Regions from separate parts of the Cellulosimicrobium sp. 22598 genome, predicted to be linked through region 1. Evidence: riboswitches for the same ligand, from Rfam matches in the RefSeq annotation. Region 1 holds a riboswitch; each other region holds the start of a gene.
What was found. Region 1 has a riboswitch for thiamine pyrophosphate ahead of ACTJIY_RS01770 (ECF transporter S component). Riboswitches for the same ligand answer to the same signal wherever they lie in the genome.

Region 1 (4,203 bases):
CCCAGGTACCACTCGCGCGTCCCGGGCTTGAGGTGCAGCGGCAGCACGGTGACCCCCGTGGCCCCGGCGTCCTTCACGGCGTCGAGCAGGTCTGTCAGCGCGCGCGTGGAGTCGGTGAGCCACGGCAGCACGGGCGCGACCATGACGCCGCACGGCAGGCCCGCCTCGCGGACGGCGCGGATCAGGTCGAGGCGGGCGCGCGGTGAGGGCGTGCCCGGCTCGACGCTCGCCTGGAGCGTCGGGTCCAGCAGCGCGAGCGAGACGCCGATCCCGACCTCGACGCGCGAGGCGGCGTCGGCGAGGAGCGGCAGGTCGCGGCGCAGGAGCGTGCCCTTGGTGAGGACCGACAGGGGCGTGCCGGAGCCCGCGAGCGCGTCGATGATGCCCGGCATGAGGCGGTAGCGCCCCTCGGCCCGCTGGTAGGGGTCCGTGTTCGTGCCGAGCGCGACGGGCTCGCGGCCCCACGACGCGCGGGCGAGCTCGGCGCGCAGCACCTCGTCGACGTTCACCTTGACCACGACCTCGCGGTCGAAGTCGTCGCCCGCGTCGAGGTCGAGGTACTGGTGGGTGGGCCGGGCGAAGCAGTTGTGGCTCACGACCCCGGCGGCGACGAAGTCCCGCGTCCCGGTGGTGATGTCGACGAGCTCGGTCTCCTCCCCCGGCCCGTCGAGCGCCTCGAGCGAGTCGACGCGCAGCGCCTCGTCGCCCGTGACGTCCCGGCCCTCGAGCGCGACCCGGCCGCCCGCGAGCGCGGCCGACCCCGGGCCGACGAGGACGTCGCCCAGCGCCAGGTGGGCGCGGCGCCCGGACCCGCCGACGACATGGCGCCAGCCCCGTTCGGTGAGGAACCGGTGGTCACCGCTCGCGACGAGGCGCGTGCCGTCCGCGAGGGTCACGCGGTACGCGCGCTTGCGGGTGGTCCAGCGGTCGAGCACGCGCGTGCGCACGTAGCGCCGGTAGGCGCCGTGCGGTGCGGTCCCCACGATCTCGTCGCCGACGCGCAGCTCGCCGATCGGGCGCTGCGTGCCGTCGGCGAGCAGCACCGGGGTCGACGGCGCGAGGCAGTAGGAGCAGGCGTGGCTGCAGCCGCGGTACGGGTTGACCGTCCAGCGGAACGGCATGCGCGACATCGCCGGGACCTTCGACAGCGCGCTCTTGGCCGTCACCTCGTGGAACGTGATGCCCGCGAAGTCGGGCGTGCGCACGCTGCGCACGAGGCCCGCCCGCTCTAGCCCCGGGAGAGCGCCGTCGTCCGCGCCGAGCGCCTGTCCGTCCCACCTCATCCGCACATTCGAACAGGTGTTCGATCCTCAGGTCAAGCCCCGCGGTCCTCCCCGGGGGACGCCTGCTCCGCGTCAGCGGCGACCCGCACCCTGCGCAGGGCCGGTGCACGGGCGGCCCAGGGCCCGTCCCGCGGGCTGAGACGCCGGGATTGTCCGCGTGGCCCCGAGGGCCTAGGGTCGGGCCGAACGCCCCCGGGGAGCGCACGAGCGCTGAGAGTGCAGGCCGGACACCCGTCCCACCTGCAGACCCGTGGAACCTGATCTGGTTCGTACCAGCGAAGGGAGCAGGGCCGACGTCACCGTCCCCTGCGCGCTCGTGCCCGTGCACCCCGCACGCGGCCGGGCGCGCCGGGGCCCGGCGGTGGCGCGCCGTCGTGCACCCCTCGCCCCGGGGGCCCGACGGAGGGAACCCGCATGGCCGAGCCCCGCACCACCCCGCAGCAGGCGACCCCGACTGCCGCCGCACCCACCGACCAGCCGCCCACCGGATCGGCCGGCGTGCCGGCCGACCTGTCGGCCGGCGGGGTGCCCGATCTCGCGGTCCGCCCGACCGGGCGCCCCGCACGGCGCCGCGGGCTGACGCTCCACGAGACGGTGCTCGTCGCCGTCCTCGGCGTCGTCTTCGGGTTCGTGTACTGGGCGTTCGTCCAGCTCTGGGCCCCGCTCCAGCTCGCGATGGGCCCCCTCGCGGACCTCGCCGCGAACGTCCTCGCGGGCGCGTGGATCGTCGTCGGCCCGCTCGCCACGTACATCGTGCGCAAGCCGGGGGTCGGCATCCTTGCCGAGACCCTCGCCGCGCTCGTCGAGGTCGTCTTCCTCGCGTCCCCCGCGGGGCCGCTGCTGCTCGTCGTGGGCCTGGTCCAGGGCGTCGGCGCCGAGCTGCCGTTCGCGCTCACGCGCTACCGCCGGTTCGGATGGTGGGTCTTCGTCGCGTCGGGCGTGAGCGCGGCCCTGGTCACGTTCGCCTTCAACGCCGTGCGCTTCGGCTGGCTCGGTCAGGACTACGCGATGCTCCGGCTCGGGATCCAGGTCGTGTCGTGCGTCGTGCTGTGCGGCCTCGCGGCCCGCCTCCTCGGCGACGCGCTCGCCCGCACGGGCACCCTCGACGCGTTCGCGATCGGCACGGCCCGCCGTGGCTGAGGCGACCGCGCGCGTGCGCGACGCCGTCGCTCCGGACGCCGTCACGGTCGCCGACGTGACCGTGCACCTCGGGCACGACGGCACCCGGGTGCTCGACGGCGTCGACGTCACCGTCCCGGCCGGGACGAGCCTGCTGGTCCTCGGCCCGTCCGGGTGCGGGAAGTCGACCCTCCTGCGCGCGCTGGTCGGCGTCGTCCCGCACACCCTCCCGGGCGTCGTCCTGGGCGGCCTCCGCGTGACCGGCGCCGACCCGCGCGAGGTGCCGCCGCCCGTGCTCGCCGCCCGCGTGGGCCTCGTCCAGCAGCGGCCCGGCGACCAGCTCTGCCTGGCGCGCGTGGACGAGGAGCTGCGGTTCGCGCTCGAGAACCGTGGCGCCGACCCCGGCACCACGGACGCCCGCGCGACCGCGGCGCTCGCCGCCGTCGGCGCCGCGCACCTGCACGACCGCGCGACCCACGCGCTGTCGGGCGGCGAGGCGCAGCGCGTCGCGGTCGCCGCGGCGCTCGTCGCCGAGCCGGAGCTCCTCGTCCTCGACGAGCCCACCGCGCTGCTGGACCCCGCCGCCGCCCACGACGTCGGGGCCCTCGTCGCCCGCCTCGCGCGCCGCCCCGGACCCGACGGCCGTGACGACGCCGCGCCGCGGCACCGCTCGGTCGTGCTCGTCGAGCACCGCCTGGACGACCTGGGCGCGCTGCCGGACGCGACCCTGGTCCTCGGGCGCGACGGCAGGGTCGTCGCGCACGGCCCCACCGACCGCGTCCTGCGCGAGCACGCGCACGACCTCTCCGGGCTGGGGTGCTGGCTACCCCTCGCCGTCCGCCTCGAGCAGGCGGGCGCGCCCGGGGCGCTCGGCTCCCCCGAGACGGACGACTGGCTGGTCGACCTCGTGCGGTCCTCGCCGTCGCGCTCGACGACCACGGACCGGCCCCCGTCCGGCACGGCGCGACCGGTCGCGCTCCGGGCGCGCGGTCTCTCCGTCCGCCGCAGCGGACTCCGCGCCGGGCGGTCCCGGAGCGACGACCCGGCCGTCGTGCGCGGTGTGGACCTGGACGTCCGCGCGGGCGAGGTGCTCGCCGTCGTCGGTCCCAACGGGGGCGGCAAGTCGACGCTCCTGCGCGGCCTGGCCGGGCTCGAGCGCACCACGGGCGAGGTGGCGACCGCGACCGGCGAGCCCGTCGCGATGGTGTTCCAGGACCCCGAGCACCAGCTCGTCGCCCGCACGGTGCGCGAGGAGGTCGCCTGGTCGGCCCGGCTCGCCCGCGTCGACGACGTCGAGGAGTGCGTGGCCCGGACCCTCGCCGCGTTCGGGCTCGCGCACCTCGCCGACACGAACCCGTACCGGCTCTCGGGCGGCGGGCAGCGGCGCCTGTCCCTGGCGACCGCGACCGTCCTGGACCCGCCGGTCCTCCTCGCCGACGAGCCCACGTTCGGGCTGGACCGGGCCCAGGCCGCCGCGGTCGCCCACGTGCTGCGGGGGCGCGCCGACGCGGGCGGCGCCGTGGTCGTCGTCTCGCACGACCTCTCGCTCGTCGCGGCGGTCGCCGACCGGGTCGCCGTGGTCGTCGGCGGCACCCTCGCGACGGTCGCCGAGCCGTCGACGGTCCTCGCCGACGACGCGCTGTGCGCGCTCGCGGGCCTGCGCCGGCCCCCGCTGCTCGACTGGTGGGCACGCGCGGGCCGCGGTCGCGGCCTCGACCCGGGAGCGCTCGTCCGCGCGCTCGACGCCGCGTGCGACACCCGGCACGACGTCGTGCCGGGCGCCGATCCCGGGACCGCGAGA
Region 2 (4,203 bases), on a different contig from region 1:
CCGAGGACGACAGGTTGAGGGCGCGCTCGCGCCGGGCCCGCGTGCGGTTCGCCACCGTGAGCGCCGCCGCGACGACCACGAGCTGCACGACCGACAGCACCGCCGCGGTGCGCAGGTCGAGGAACTGCGTGGTCTGGATCCAGATCTCCGTCTCGATCGTCCCGTAGCGGATGCCGCCGAGCACGAGCACGACGCCGAACGCCGTCGCGCAGAAGAGGAAGACGATCGACGCGGCGCTCGCGATCGCGGGCGTCAGCGCCGGGAGCGTCACGGTGCGGAACGCGCGCCACGGCGTCGCGCCGAGGGCGCGCGCCGCCTGCTCGGCGCGCGGGTCGAGGTGCTCCCAGAGCCCGCCGACCGTGCGCACCACCACGGAGTAGTTGAAGAACACGAGCGCGACGACGATCGCCGCGAACGTCTCGTCGAGCCGCAGGAACCCGAGCGGGCCGCCCTGCACGAGCAGCGACCGGAACGCGACGCCGACGACGACGGTCGGCAGCACGAACGGCACCGTGACGAGCGCGCGCACGACCCGCCGCCCGGGGAACCGGCACCGGTACAGCACGTACGCGCCGGGCACGCCGAGCAGCACCGAGAACGTCGTGCCGAGCACCGCCTGCCAGAGCGTGAGCCCGAGGATCCGCCACGTCCGTGGCTGCGAGAACACCTCCGCGAACCCGGACAGGTCGAGGCCGCCGTCGTCCCCGACGAACCCGCGCGCCACGAGCGTGACGACCGGCCACGCGAAGAACACCCCGAGGAACGCGAGCGGCACCGCCGTCGCCAGACCCCACAGCACCGCGCGTCCGACGCCGCCCCGCCAGACCGCCCGACCCCTCACCACGGCTCTACCTCGCGCGACCACGGCTCTACCTCGGCAGACCGGGGCTCTACCTCGCGAGGTAGAGGCGTGGTCGCGCAGCGCGCACCGGGCGTCAGTCGACGACCGTGGCCGTCCATGCCTTGATCCACTCGTCGCGGTGCGCCGAGACGTCGGCGGGTGCGACCTCGAAGGGCTCGTCGGCGAGCGGGGCGAACTCGGCCCAGCCGTCGGGGAGCGCGACGGAGTCGTCGGCGGGGTACATGTACATCTGCTCCGGGACGTCGGCCTGGAACGCCTCGCTCACGAGGAAGTCGACGAGCTGCTGCGCGCCCTCGGGGTTCTTCGCGTTCGCGAGCACGCCCGCGTACTCGACCTGGCGGAAGCACGTGTCGAGCAGCGCGCCGGTCGTGGACGCGGAGCCGTCCTCGGTGAGCGTGAACGCGGGCGACGTCGAGTACGACAGCACGAGCGGGCGCGGCCCGGCGCCCTCGGAGCCGGAGAAGTCGACGTAGTACGCGTCGGACCACCCGTCGACGACCTTGACGCCGTTGTCCCGGAGGTCCGCCCAGTAGTCCTCGTAGCCGTCCTCACCGAACGCGCCGATCGTCGCGAGGAGGAACGCGAGACCGGGCGACGACGTCGCCGGGTTGGTCACGACGAGGAGGTCCTCGTACTCCGGCTTCGCGAGGTCCTCGAGCGAGACGGGCTCCGGGATCCCGGCGTCGGCGAACCACGCGTGGTCGACGTTGACGCACACGTCGCCGAGGTCGACCGCCGTGAGCTCGTCGCCGTCGCCGACGGCGTACGAGGCCGCCGAGTCGGACAGGCCCTCCGGCGTGTAGGGCGCGAGGACGCCCTCGTCGATCGCCCGCGACGCGAACGTGTTGTCGATCCCGAACACGACGTCGCCCAGCGGCGAGTCCTTGGTGAGGATCAGCTGGTTGACGAGCGCGCCGCCGTCGCCGGGGGCGACCTGCTCGACGGTGAGCCCGCTCTCCTCCTCGAACGCGGCGAGCACCTCGTCGCTCACGGCGAAGGAGTCGTGGGTGACCAGGGTGACCGTGCCCCCGGTGCCCGACGACGCGTCGTCACCTCCGGAGCCTGAGGTCGCGTCCTCGCCGCCACTGCACGCGGCGAGGGCGAGGAGGGCGAGGGTCGTGCCCGCGCCCGTGACGAGGGCGCTCCGGCGGGTACGGGCGGTCGTGCGCTGCATGTGTCCTCCCAGGACGTTCAGGAGGGGTTCACCGGCCCGCGCGACCGTGCCCCGCGAGCGCGGGCGACCGCACGAGCAGGTGATCGAGATTCCCGACTTCCTCCACCGGTGCTAACCGGATCAGGTTCGAGGGTCTGCGGTGGTCCGCACTCTCAGCTCCTCCAGGAGCTCCCCTGTCGTTCCCGTCGAGCCTACACCGGGCCGCGCCTGGGGAATCCCCCTGAGAGAACCCTGAGCGCGGCCCCGCGGCGACCAGGGAGGGGTTCCGGGCCGGTCCCCGATGCCCCGGGGCGCACCGCCGCGGGAGGGTCGAGACGACCGGACCGGGACACCCGGCCGACGACGCAGGAGGGGAAGGACCGATGAGCAGCAGACCTGGGACGACGGGCGTGAGGACGACCGTCGCCGCGCCCGCCGAGCACGCCGCGGGTGCCGCCGGGACCACGCCGGAGCGGCCCGTGATCGCCACCGCGCGGGGGATCGTGAAGACCTACGGGCGCGGCGAGGCCGCGGTCCGCGCCCTGGACGGCGTCGACGTCGACCTCGAACGGGGGCGCCTGACCGCGATCATGGGCCCGTCGGGGTCGGGCAAGTCGACCCTCATGCACTGCCTCGCCGGGCTGGACTCCCCCACGGCGGGGACCGTCGTCGTGGACGGCGAGACCGTCTCGGCGATGAGCGAGCGACGGCTGACGCGGCTGCGACGCACGCGCATCGGGTTCGTCTTCCAGTCGTTCAACCTCGTGCCGACGCTCACGGCGGAGGAGAACATCGTGCTCCCGCTCGCCGTCGCGCGCCGGCCCGTGGACCGGGAGTGGTTCGACCGCGTCGTCGACGCCGTCGGCCTGCGCCCGCGGCTCGGGCACCGGCCGGCGGAGCTCTCGGGCGGGCAGCAGCAGCGGGTCGCGTGCGCGCGGGCGCTCGTGTCCCGGCCGGCGGTCGTGTTCGCGGACGAGCCGACCGGCAACCTCGACTCGCGCGCCGCCGCGGAGGTGCTCGGCTTCCTGCGCGCCTCGGTGGACGACCTCGGCCAGTCCGTCGCGATGGTCACGCACGACCCGACGGCGGCGTCGTACGCGCACCGCGTGCTGTTCCTCGCGGACGGGCGCCTCGTGACCGAGCTGCGCGACCCGACGCCGCAGGCCGTCCTCGACACGCTCGGGGCCCTCACGCCCGCGGCGTCCGCGGGCGCGCACGCCGCCGGCCCGGCGCACGAACCGGCGACCGTCCGATGATGGGCCGGATCGCGCTGCGCGGCGTGCGCGCGCACGGCGCACAGCTCGTGCTGTCCGTGCTCGCGGTGACGATCGGCGTCGCGTTCGTCACCGGCACGTTCGCGCTCCGCGCGATGCTCGCCTCGACGTTCGACGGCATCGTCGCGTCGTCGATCCAGGCCGACGCGTACGTGCGCGGCGCGGCCAGCGCCGGGTCCGCGCTCGAGTCGTCGTCCGCGCAGCTCGGCGGCGCACGGAGCCTCGTCCCGGCGGACCTGGCCGGCACGCTCGACGCGCGGGACGACGTCGACCTCGCGCTCGCGGAGGTGAGCGGCCCCGCCGTCCTGGTGGGCGCCGACGGCACCGCGGTGCTGAGCACCCAGGCGCCGAGCATGGCGGTCGGGTACGACCCGCGCGACCCCGGGCCGCGCGTGGTCGACGGCCGGGCGCCGGAGAACGGCGGCGAGGTCGCGCTCGAGTCCGCGACGCTCGAGGCGTCCGGGCTCGCCGTGGGCGACACGACCGACGTCGTGCTCGGGGACGCGGTGCGCCCGGTGCGCGTCGTCGGCGAGCTCTCCCTGTCCGCGCCCATGGCGGGCGCGACGATCGTCCTGCTCGACGCGGCGACCGCGGCCGCGACGTACGCGCCGGACGGCATGGTGCCGTCGATCGCCCTGCACGCCTCCGACGGCGTCTCGCCCGAGGCGCTGCGCGACGCCGTCGCGACGTCGCTGCCCGACGGCGCCGAGGCCGTGACGGGCGCGGAGCTGCGCGCCGAGACGAGCAGCGCCGTCGCCGACCAGCTCGGCTTCGTCTCGACGTTCCTGCTCGTGTTCGCCGGGCTCGCGCTGTTCGTCGGCACGTTCATCATCACCAACACGTTCGCGATGCACGTGCGCCGCCGCACGCGCGAGCTCGCGCTCCTGCGCGCCGTCGGGGTGTCGCCCGGGCAG
Region 3 (4,203 bases), on a different contig from region 1:
CACCGCGCGCCCCGTCGCCGCGATGCCGGCGATGCGGCCGCGCTCGTCGAACCGGACGGTCACGCTCCCGTCGGGCAGGGCGAGCTCGACCGCGCCGTCGCCCTGCGCCGTCCGGAGCCCGCGAGCGACGGCGTAGGACGCGACGGCGCGCCGGTGGTCGACGACCGTCACGGACAGCAGGCCTTCGCTCAGCACCCGCACGACGCGCGGCACGCTCGGCGCGGGCAGCGCGAGATCGTCGGCGTCGAGGAGGAACCAGGCGCGCGTCCCGCCGCCGACGGGTGCGCTGTAGTGGGTCCAGGTCCCGGTGACGGCCTTGGCCGCGAGCGCGAGGCGGTACGGGAGGTCGTCGGTGAGCGGCAGCTCCGCCTCGGTCGCCTCGCGCAGGCCGGTCTCGCGGGTCTTCTCGGCGGCGCGCAGCACGTCGTCGGGGAAGTCGTTGACGTTGTTCCACGCCCACATCCAGGTCCCGGGGCCGGGCGCGGCCGTGCCGAGGAACTGGAGCCGGCAGGTCGTCGTCCCGCCGTCCGGTGCGGTGAAGGTGAACGTCCCCGTGGCCATCTCGGCGCCCCACGCGTCGTCGCCGTGGCGGTCGACGAGGTGGAGCTGGTGCTCGTGCGAGAGGAACGCGGCGTCGTCGACGAGCTCCTGGAGGGCCGGGGCGGTCTGCTCTGCCGTGCCGTGCGCGGTCTGCGGCTCCGTCATCCCTCGACGGTAGCGGCGCCCGCCGCGCCGCGCCGGGGCGCGACACGCGGTGCCGACCAGGAGCCGGCCAGGTGCGGGCCCTGTGCCGGCCGCGCGTCAGCCGGTGCGGCCGGCCCCGCGGGAGTCAGGCCGCGAGGAGCAGCACGTCGGCGGCGCGCACGGTCGCCCGCGCCGCGAGCGTCGTGCGCGCGACCGGGAGGTCGCGCACGGGTTCGCCGGCGGGTGCGGGGTCCCGCGGCGCGGAGAGCGCACCGCGCTCCCGGACGGAGGAGAGCACGCGCACGGGGGCGACCGGGCGCAGCTCCTCCCCCGTCCGGGCCACGAGGTCCACGAGGCGTAGGCCGAGGGCGCCGCAGACGGCGGCCAGGACCTCGGACGACGCCTCCTTGCGGCCGCGTTCCACCTCGGACAGGTAGGCGGTCGAGACCCGTGCGGCAGCCGCGACGTCGACGAGCGTCCGACCCTGCGCGAGCCGGGCCCGTCGGAGGATGCCGCCGATGACGTGGCGCAGGAGCGGCTCCGGCCGACCACCCTCCCGGGGCCGGGGGCTCGCCGGCACTCCGCTCGGCACTCCGCTCGGCCCTGCGTTCGGCACCGCGCTCGTCGCGTCCATGCGGTCACGCTACCCGCGCCCCGCCCGGGTGCCGAGGCACCCGGGCGAGGATCTGCTCCTGGCGTAAGGCCCGACGTCGGGCGCTCACCGGTCCGGGAGGGACGTCACCACCGCTCGAGCGACCACGCCATCTGCCAGAACCGGATCTCGTGGCGGCAGCTCAGCTCGAACGCGCGCTCCATGCGGGCGCGCTGTGCCTCGCCCGCGTCGGCGGCGAGCGCGTCGAGCCGCTCGCGCAGGTCGGCCAGGACCCCCTCGGTGCGCTCGGCGGCGTAGAACTCCCACCAGCCCGCGAGCGGGTGGTCGTCCCCGATCGCGCCGAGCGTCGTCTCGCGCTCGGCGAGCCAGAACCTGCGCGCCGACCAGATGTAGGTCCATGGGCACGGCAGGAGGGCGGCGAGCAGCACGCCGAGCGAGTCGCGGCCCGCGGCGAGCATGTGGTCGACGTACGCCTGCGCGCTCGGGGCGAGGCGGTTCGTCTGCGCGTCCTCGTAGGCCACGCCGAGGAAGTCGCACATCGCGTGGTGGGCGTGCGACTCGTCGTCGAGCAGGAACCCGGCCTTCTCGTGGAAGTACGCGGCCCACTCGCGGTCCGGCGCGAGCGCCATGCCGAGCCCGTAGCAGCGCAGGTACGCCGTGAGGTACTGGTGGTCCTGGCCGACGTAGTGCCGCACCGCGTCCGGCTCGACCGACCCGTCGCGCAGCCCGGCGAGGAACTGGTGGTCGTAGAACTCGTCGAAGAGGTGCGCGTACCGGCGCGCGAGGTCGACCGTGAAGCCGGTCTCCCCCGGCCGGACGAGCGCGGTCGGGTCGTCCGCGAGGACAGGGTTCAGGGTGATGGCAGCAGGCGTCGTCATGCCCACGTTCCTCCGCTCGTGCTAGCGAGATCAGGTTCGACGGGTCCGGGCGGCCGTACCGCTCGTCTCAGTCCCTCGGCCCGGTCACCCGGGCGGGACGCCCCGCGTGGTTCGCGGCGACCCTAGCAAGGAAGCGCCCCGCGTGTCGGGATCGTCCGGCGGCGTGGTGGAATATAGTTGTAGCGACAACAGTTGGAGCAGACATGACCACGAGCACCCCGGGCGCGCCGACCGACCGCCTCCTGTCCCCGTCCACGAGCATGGACGCCGTCACGCTGCGCGTCGGCGACCTCGAGCAGATGACGTCCTACTACACGGGCGCGTTCGCGCTGGCCCCGCTCGAGGAGCGCTCGCGCGGCACCGAGGTGCACCGCGTCCTCGGCCGCGGCACGACGCCCATGCTGCGCCTCGTGCACACACCCGGCCTGCCCGCCGTCGACCGGCGTCAGGCCGGCCTGTTCCACACCGCGTTCCTGTTCGACGACGCCGCGAGCCTCGCCGCGACCGTCTACCGGGCCGCGCAGGACCGTCGGGGGGCGTTCGTCGGGTCGAGCGACCACCTCGTCAGCGAGGCGTTCTACTTCACCGACCCCGAGGGGAACGGGGTCGAGCTGTACACCGACCGCCCCCGCGAGACGTGGGTCCGCGAGCGCGGCCAGATCGTCATGGCGACCGAGTACCTGGACCCGAACGCGTACCTGCGCACGCACCTCGACCAGGAGACGTTCGACGCCGGGCCCGCGCTCGCCGGGCGGGTGGGGCACGTCCATCTCCAGGTCGGCGACATCGCGACCGCGCGCGACTTCTACGTCGACGCCGTCGGGTTCGAGGCCACGGTCACCGAGTACAGCGGCGCCCTGTTCGCCTCCGCCGGCGGGTACCACCACCACGTCGCGATGAACGTCTGGAACAGCGCCGGCGCCGGCCCGCGCGCCGCGAGCCTCGGGCTCGGCGACGTCGCGGTCACCGTCCCCGGTCGCGACGACCTCGACGCGCTCGTCGCCCGCCTGCGGGCCCGCGGCCTGCAGCACGCCGACGACGGCCGCTCCGTCGTCGTGCACGATCCGTGGGGCACGCGGGTCACGCTGGCCGTGCCCGGCACGACGACCGACGAGCTCCTGGCGCGATGAGCGCGCCCGCCGCGCTCGTCGCCGTCCGCTCCGACCCGGGCCTGGGAGGACAGCCCGCCGCGGGGCCCGTCGTCGTGCTGCTGCACGGGTACGGCTCGCACGAGCACGACCTCGCGGGCCTCGGCCCGCACCTGGGCGCGCCGTGGGTCTCGCTGCGCGCCCCGCTCCCTCTCCCCCACGGCGGCTTCGCGTGGTTCCCGATCGTCACGCCGGGCGACCCCGACCCGGAGCCCGTGGCGCGCGCGACCGAGGCCGTCTGGGCGTGGGTCGACGCCGAGCTCGGCCCTGACCGGCCGGTCGTCCCCGTCGGGTTCTCCCAGGGCGGGCTCATGGCGACCCAGCTCCTGCGCACGCGCCCCGAGCGCGTGGCGGCGACCGTCGTCCTCGGCGGGTTCGTCCAGGCCGCGGAGCAGCCCGCGGACGCCGCGCTCGCCGCGTCCCGGCCGCCCGCGTTCTGGGGCCGCGGGGCCGAGGACCGCGTCATCGCGCCGCACGCGGTCGAGCGGACGGCCGCGTGGCTGCCGGGCCGCTCGACGCTCGTCGAGCGCGTCTACCCCGGCCTCGCCCACGGCATCGACGCGCGCGAGCTCGCCGACGTCCGCGCGTTCCTCGACGACGCCCTGGGGCGGACCGCCGCCTGACCGCAGGCGCGGGCGGCCGACCCCGACGGCGGGGGCCCGGCTCGGGGCGCGCACCCGGCGCCGGGCGCGCACGATGGGAGCACCCAGCCGTGCGCACCGAGGAGCCAGGCCGATGTTCCGCAGCCTCTTCCCGATCCTCTCCGTGGCCGACGTGGAGCGGTCGCTCGTCTTCTACCGCGACCTGCTGCGCGGGACCGTCGAGTACGCGTTCCCCGACGAGGGCCCGCCCGTGTACGTGAGCGTGCACGTCGGCGGCT
Region 4 (4,203 bases), on a different contig from region 1:
GCGTGGGCGCGGAGCTGCGGGCGTGAGCGTGCACGGGGCGGGTGCCGTCGCGCCCGCCCGGACGGCGCTCGTCACCGGCGCGTCGCGTGGCATCGGTCGCGCGATCGCGGTCGGCCTCGCCGCCGCCGGTCTCGACGTCGCGCTCCTCGCGCGCGACGCCGACCGGCTCGCGGGCGTGGCCGACGAGATCGGCGCCCTGACCGTCGGGGGTGCGGGGCGCGCGGTCGTGGTCACGGCGGACGTCACGGACGCCGCGGCGGTCGCGGCGGCCGTGGGCGCGGCACAGGACGCGCTCGGGAGCGTCGACCTCCTCGTCAACAACGCGGGGCGCGTCGACGCCGAGGTGCCGCTCTGGGAGGCGGACCCCGACGAGTGGTGGTCGGTCGTCGAGACCAACGTGCGCGGGCCGTTCCTCCTCGCGCGCGCCGTCGTCCCGGGGATGCTCGCGCGCGGCGGGGGTCGCGTCGTCGACCTGAACAGCGGCGCGGGCTCGCACGACATGGACGGCGCGAGCGCGTACAACGCGAGCAAGACCGCGCTCCTGCGGCTCGGCGCGAACCTGCACCGGTCCGGGTTCGCGCGCGGCCTGCGGACGTTCGAGGTCTCGCCGGGAGTCGTCCAGACCGACATGACGGCGTCGATGGTCATGCACGAGGGCCGCACCGAGTGGACCCCGGTGGAGCGCACGGTCGAGATGGTCGTCGCGATCGCGCGCGGCGAGCTCGACGCGTTCTCGGGGGCGTTCGTGCGCGTGACGCACGACTCCCCGGCGTCGTTGCGGGCCGCGGCCGAGGAGGCCCTGGGCCGCGGGTCCTCCCTGCCCGGCCCCGACGCGCGGCGCCTGCGGGTCACGCGCTGGGGCGCGGACGACCCGATGCCGGGAGAGCTGCCGAGCCGCTGACGTCCCGCGGCGTGGCCGCGACCACCCGGCGCGTCGCGGACCCGCCCGCACCGACCCGCAGCGCCGCCCGACCCCTCCGGTCGGGCGGCGCTCGTGCGTCCGCGGGCGACGCCTGCGCGGGCAGCGCGGGCGGGGGAGATCACCCGGCATCTGGTTGAAACTTCACTCACTCATCGGGGATGCTGTCCTGGACACCTGACCAAGTACCGGGCGGACACCGACGTCGCGGCTCGACGACGCGTGGGAGCGACGGATGACGACGGCACGCCCTGTCCGGCAGTGGAACGGCCTCACCGTTCCCGAGGCCGGCACCTACACCCTCGACGAGGCGCACAAGCGCATCGGGTTCACCGGGATGCACATGATGGTCTCGCCCGTCCGGGGCGAGTTCACCCGGGCGCGCGCCACGATCCTCGTCGGCGAGGACCCGCTCGCCTCGGCGGTGTCCGCGACGATCGAGACGGCGAGCCTCGCGACGCACCACGAGGAGCGCGACGCGCACCTGCGCAGCGCCGACTTCCTCGACGTCGACGCGTACCCGACGATCGAGTTCCGCAGCACCGCGGTCACGTGGCAGGGCGAGCAGCAGGACCAGATCCTCGCGTGGGCGCGACTGCGGAACCGTTCGCCCGAGCGCGCCGAGCTCGCGCCGGAGCGGGTGCAGCCCCGGACGGCGCAGGCCGGGCGGTTCCTCGTCGAGGGACTGCTCACCGTCCGCGGCGTCACGCACCGGACCGTGCTGTCGATGCAGTACGGGGGCGCGCGCCGCGACCCCTACGGCCGCGACATCTTCGGTTTCCACGCCGCGGGCGAGATCGACCGCGAGAGCTTCGGTCTCGTGTGGAACGTGCTGCTCGAGACGGGCGGGTTCCTCGTCGGCAAGAAGATCGGCCTCGAGATCGCGGGGGAGGCCCTGCACCAGGCCTGACGTCCGGTCCGTCAGGGCGCGTCGCACGCGACGGCCCCGCGGGCGACCCAGACGTGCCACACACCGCGCTCCGGGTGGACGTGCTCGAAGGCGACGCGGCCGCCGTCTTCGTGCGTGACGACGCCGGCGAGCACGACGCGGCGCCCCCGGCGGTCGACGGTCGTCCAGCGGGCGGGGACCGGAGGGAGCAGCGGCGTCGCGGGGGAGCGCGGCGCGGGTCGGCGGGCGGGTCGGTCGTGCGGCATGCCCAGGAGGACGCGGTCCGGCACGCGTTCTCGCGCGCGAGACCGGGTGAAACCCTCGGGCGCGCAGGACGTAGCATGACGCGCGACACGGGGTGCCCCGCCGAGGGCTGAGATGAGACCCGTCGAACCTGCTCTGGCTCGTACCAGCGAAGGGATGTCCCGCGATGACGCTCGCCCTGCCCCCGCACGACCCCGCACCCGGGCGCGACCGCGCCCACCGGCCCGCGGCCGACCGCACGCCCGGTGCGGCCGGCGGCCCGGGCGCCCTGCCCGCGCGGCCGCGCGTCCTGTCGATCGCGGGGACCGACCCGACCGGGGGCGCGGGCATCCAGGCGGACCTCAAGTCCTTCGCCGCGCACGGCGCGTACGGCATGGCCGTCACGACGGCGCTCGTCGCGCAGAACACGCACGGCGTGCGGTCCGTGCACGTCCCCGGTCCGACGTTCCTGCGCGAGCAGCTCGATGCCGTGTCCGACGACGTCGAGATCGACGCCGTGAAGATCGGCATGGTGGCCGACGAGGCCAACGCCCGCGAGATCGGGGCGTGGCTCGACGCGCTCGCGGCCGCGCGGACCGACGCCGGGCTCCCGCGGCCCTGGGTCGTCCTCGACCCCGTCATGGTCGCCACGTCGGGGCACCGGCTGCTCGACGCGGGGGCGGAGCAGGCCGTGCGCGACCTCGCGGCACGGGCCGACGTCGTCACCCCCAACCTCCCCGAGCTGGCCGTCCTCGCGGGCCGCGACGTCGCGACGACGTGGGACGACGCGCTGACCCAGGCCGCGTCGTACGCGGAGACGAGCGGTGCCGTCGTGCTGCTCAAGGGCGGCCACCTCACCGGTGCGACGTCGCCGGACGCCCTCGTCGTGCCCGCCGGCCCGTCGTCGGACGCGGCACCGACCGTCACGACGTTCGACGGCGAGCGCGTGGACACGCCCCATACGCACGGCACCGGGTGCTCGCTCTCCGCGGCGCTCGCTGCCCTGCGCCCGCAGCGTGCGGGCTGGGATGAGGCAGCGCGCGACGCCAAGGACTGGCTCACCGGCGCGCTGCGCGGCGGGGCGGAGCTGCGCGTCGGGACCGGCCGGGGCCCGGTCGACCACCTGCACGCCTCGTCGCCCGTCGTGCCGCGCTGACGGACCGCGCGCGAGCAGCGGTCACGTCGGTCAGGCGCGGGCCACGTCCTCCTCGGCCGTCGCGTAGACGCACTCGTAGCCCGGCGGGACCCAGCGCCACCGCGCGTCGACGTCCTGGATCGCGACGCCGTCCGGGCGGTCGGCGACGCACGCGTCCGCCTGCTGGCGCAGACCGACCGTCACCCAGTACACGGCGAGCGCCGCGGCGAGCAGGACGGAGAGGATGGTCACGGCGCGGCGGAGGGCGGGGGTGGGGCCGCCGTCGGACCCGTCCTCCTCGCCCGGCCGCGCGGGCACCCAGTCCCAGCTCACGCGTCGCCCGTCTCCGCGGCCGGGTCAGGCGCCGCGGCTGCGTCAGGGACGAGCAGCACCTTGCCCGTGGTCGCGCGGCCCTCCAGGGCGCGGTGCGCGTCGGCGGCGTCGGCGAGCGCGAACGTGGCGCCGACGCGCACGTGCAGCGTGCCGCCCGCGACGGCGCCGAGCACCTCGGTCGCCCGCTCGACGAGCTCGGCGCGCGTCGCCGTGTGGTCGGCGAGCTTGGGGCGCGTGAGGAAGAGCGACCCGCCCGCGTTGAGCCGCTGCGGGTCGAACGGCGGGACCTGCCCGGACGAGCCGCCGTAGAGCACGAGCGTGCCCCGGCGGTGCAGCGACGCGAGCGACGCGTCGAACGTGTCCTTGCCCACCGAGTCGTACACCGCCGCGACGCCCTCGCCGCCCGTGAGCCCGCGCACGACCTCCGGCAGCTCGGTGGTGAGGTCCGCGAACGCCGTGTACTGGATCGCGTGCTCGGCGCCCGCGCCGCGCGACAGCTCCGCCTTCTCGGGCGTCGAGACCGTCGAGATCACGTGCGCGCCCCGTGCCACGAGCATCTGGGTCAGGAGCAGTCCGACGCCGCCCGCGCCCGCGTGCACGAGCACCCGGTCGCCCGGGCGGACCTGGTAGGACGACGTGCACAGGTAGTGCGCGGTGAGGCCCTGGAGCGCGACGGCGGTCGCG

Region 2: it holds a riboswitch for thiamine pyrophosphate, as region 1 does, so the genes downstream of both, ACTJIY_RS18995 (thiamine ABC transporter substrate-binding protein) here and ACTJIY_RS01770 (ECF transporter S component) in region 1, are expected to answer to the same signal.
Region 3: it holds a riboswitch for thiamine pyrophosphate, as region 1 does, so the genes downstream of both, ACTJIY_RS05560 (TenA family protein) here and ACTJIY_RS01770 (ECF transporter S component) in region 1, are expected to answer to the same signal.
Region 4: it holds a riboswitch for thiamine pyrophosphate, as region 1 does, so the genes downstream of both, thiD (bifunctional hydroxymethylpyrimidine kinase/phosphomethylpyrimidine kinase) here and ACTJIY_RS01770 (ECF transporter S component) in region 1, are expected to answer to the same signal.

The regions. Positions count from the first base shown of each region.
Region 1 covers NZ_JBQEMZ010000001.1:387,046-391,248, forward strand. The annotation lists gene ACTJIY_RS01765 (Rv2578c family radical SAM protein) at 1-1,283, opposite strand, end outside; TPP riboswitch at 1,467-1,586, shown strand; gene ACTJIY_RS01770 (ECF transporter S component) at 1,698-2,423, shown strand; gene ACTJIY_RS01775 (ABC transporter ATP-binding protein) at 2,416-4,203, shown strand, end outside.
Region 2 covers NZ_JBQEMZ010000024.1:24,172-28,374, reverse strand. The annotation lists gene ACTJIY_RS19000 (ABC transporter permease) at 1-844, opposite strand, end outside; gene ACTJIY_RS18995 (thiamine ABC transporter substrate-binding protein) at 936-2,036, opposite strand; TPP riboswitch at 2,117-2,221, opposite strand; gene ACTJIY_RS18990 (ABC transporter ATP-binding protein) at 2,399-3,271, shown strand; gene ACTJIY_RS18985 (ABC transporter permease) at 3,271-4,203, shown strand, end outside.
Region 3 covers NZ_JBQEMZ010000003.1:298,086-302,288, reverse strand. The annotation lists gene ACTJIY_RS05570 (DUF6882 domain-containing protein) at 1-705, opposite strand, end outside; gene ACTJIY_RS05565 (helix-turn-helix domain-containing protein) at 830-1,318, opposite strand; gene ACTJIY_RS05560 (TenA family protein) at 1,423-2,175, opposite strand; TPP riboswitch at 2,166-2,290, opposite strand; gene ACTJIY_RS05555 (VOC family protein) at 2,379-3,305, shown strand; gene ACTJIY_RS05550 (alpha/beta hydrolase) at 3,302-3,946, shown strand; gene ACTJIY_RS05545 (VOC family protein) at 4,059-4,203, shown strand, end outside.
Region 4 covers NZ_JBQEMZ010000006.1:17,404-21,606, reverse strand. The annotation lists gene pheT (phenylalanine--tRNA ligase subunit beta) at 1-26, shown strand, start outside; gene ACTJIY_RS07975 (SDR family oxidoreductase) at 23-901, shown strand; gene ACTJIY_RS07970 (YceI family protein) at 1,155-1,829, shown strand; gene ACTJIY_RS07965 (hypothetical protein) at 1,841-2,098, opposite strand; TPP riboswitch at 2,153-2,246, shown strand; gene thiD (bifunctional hydroxymethylpyrimidine kinase/phosphomethylpyrimidine kinase) at 2,239-3,207, shown strand; gene ACTJIY_RS07955 (hypothetical protein) at 3,238-3,519, opposite strand; gene ACTJIY_RS07950 (quinone oxidoreductase family protein) at 3,516-4,203, opposite strand, start outside.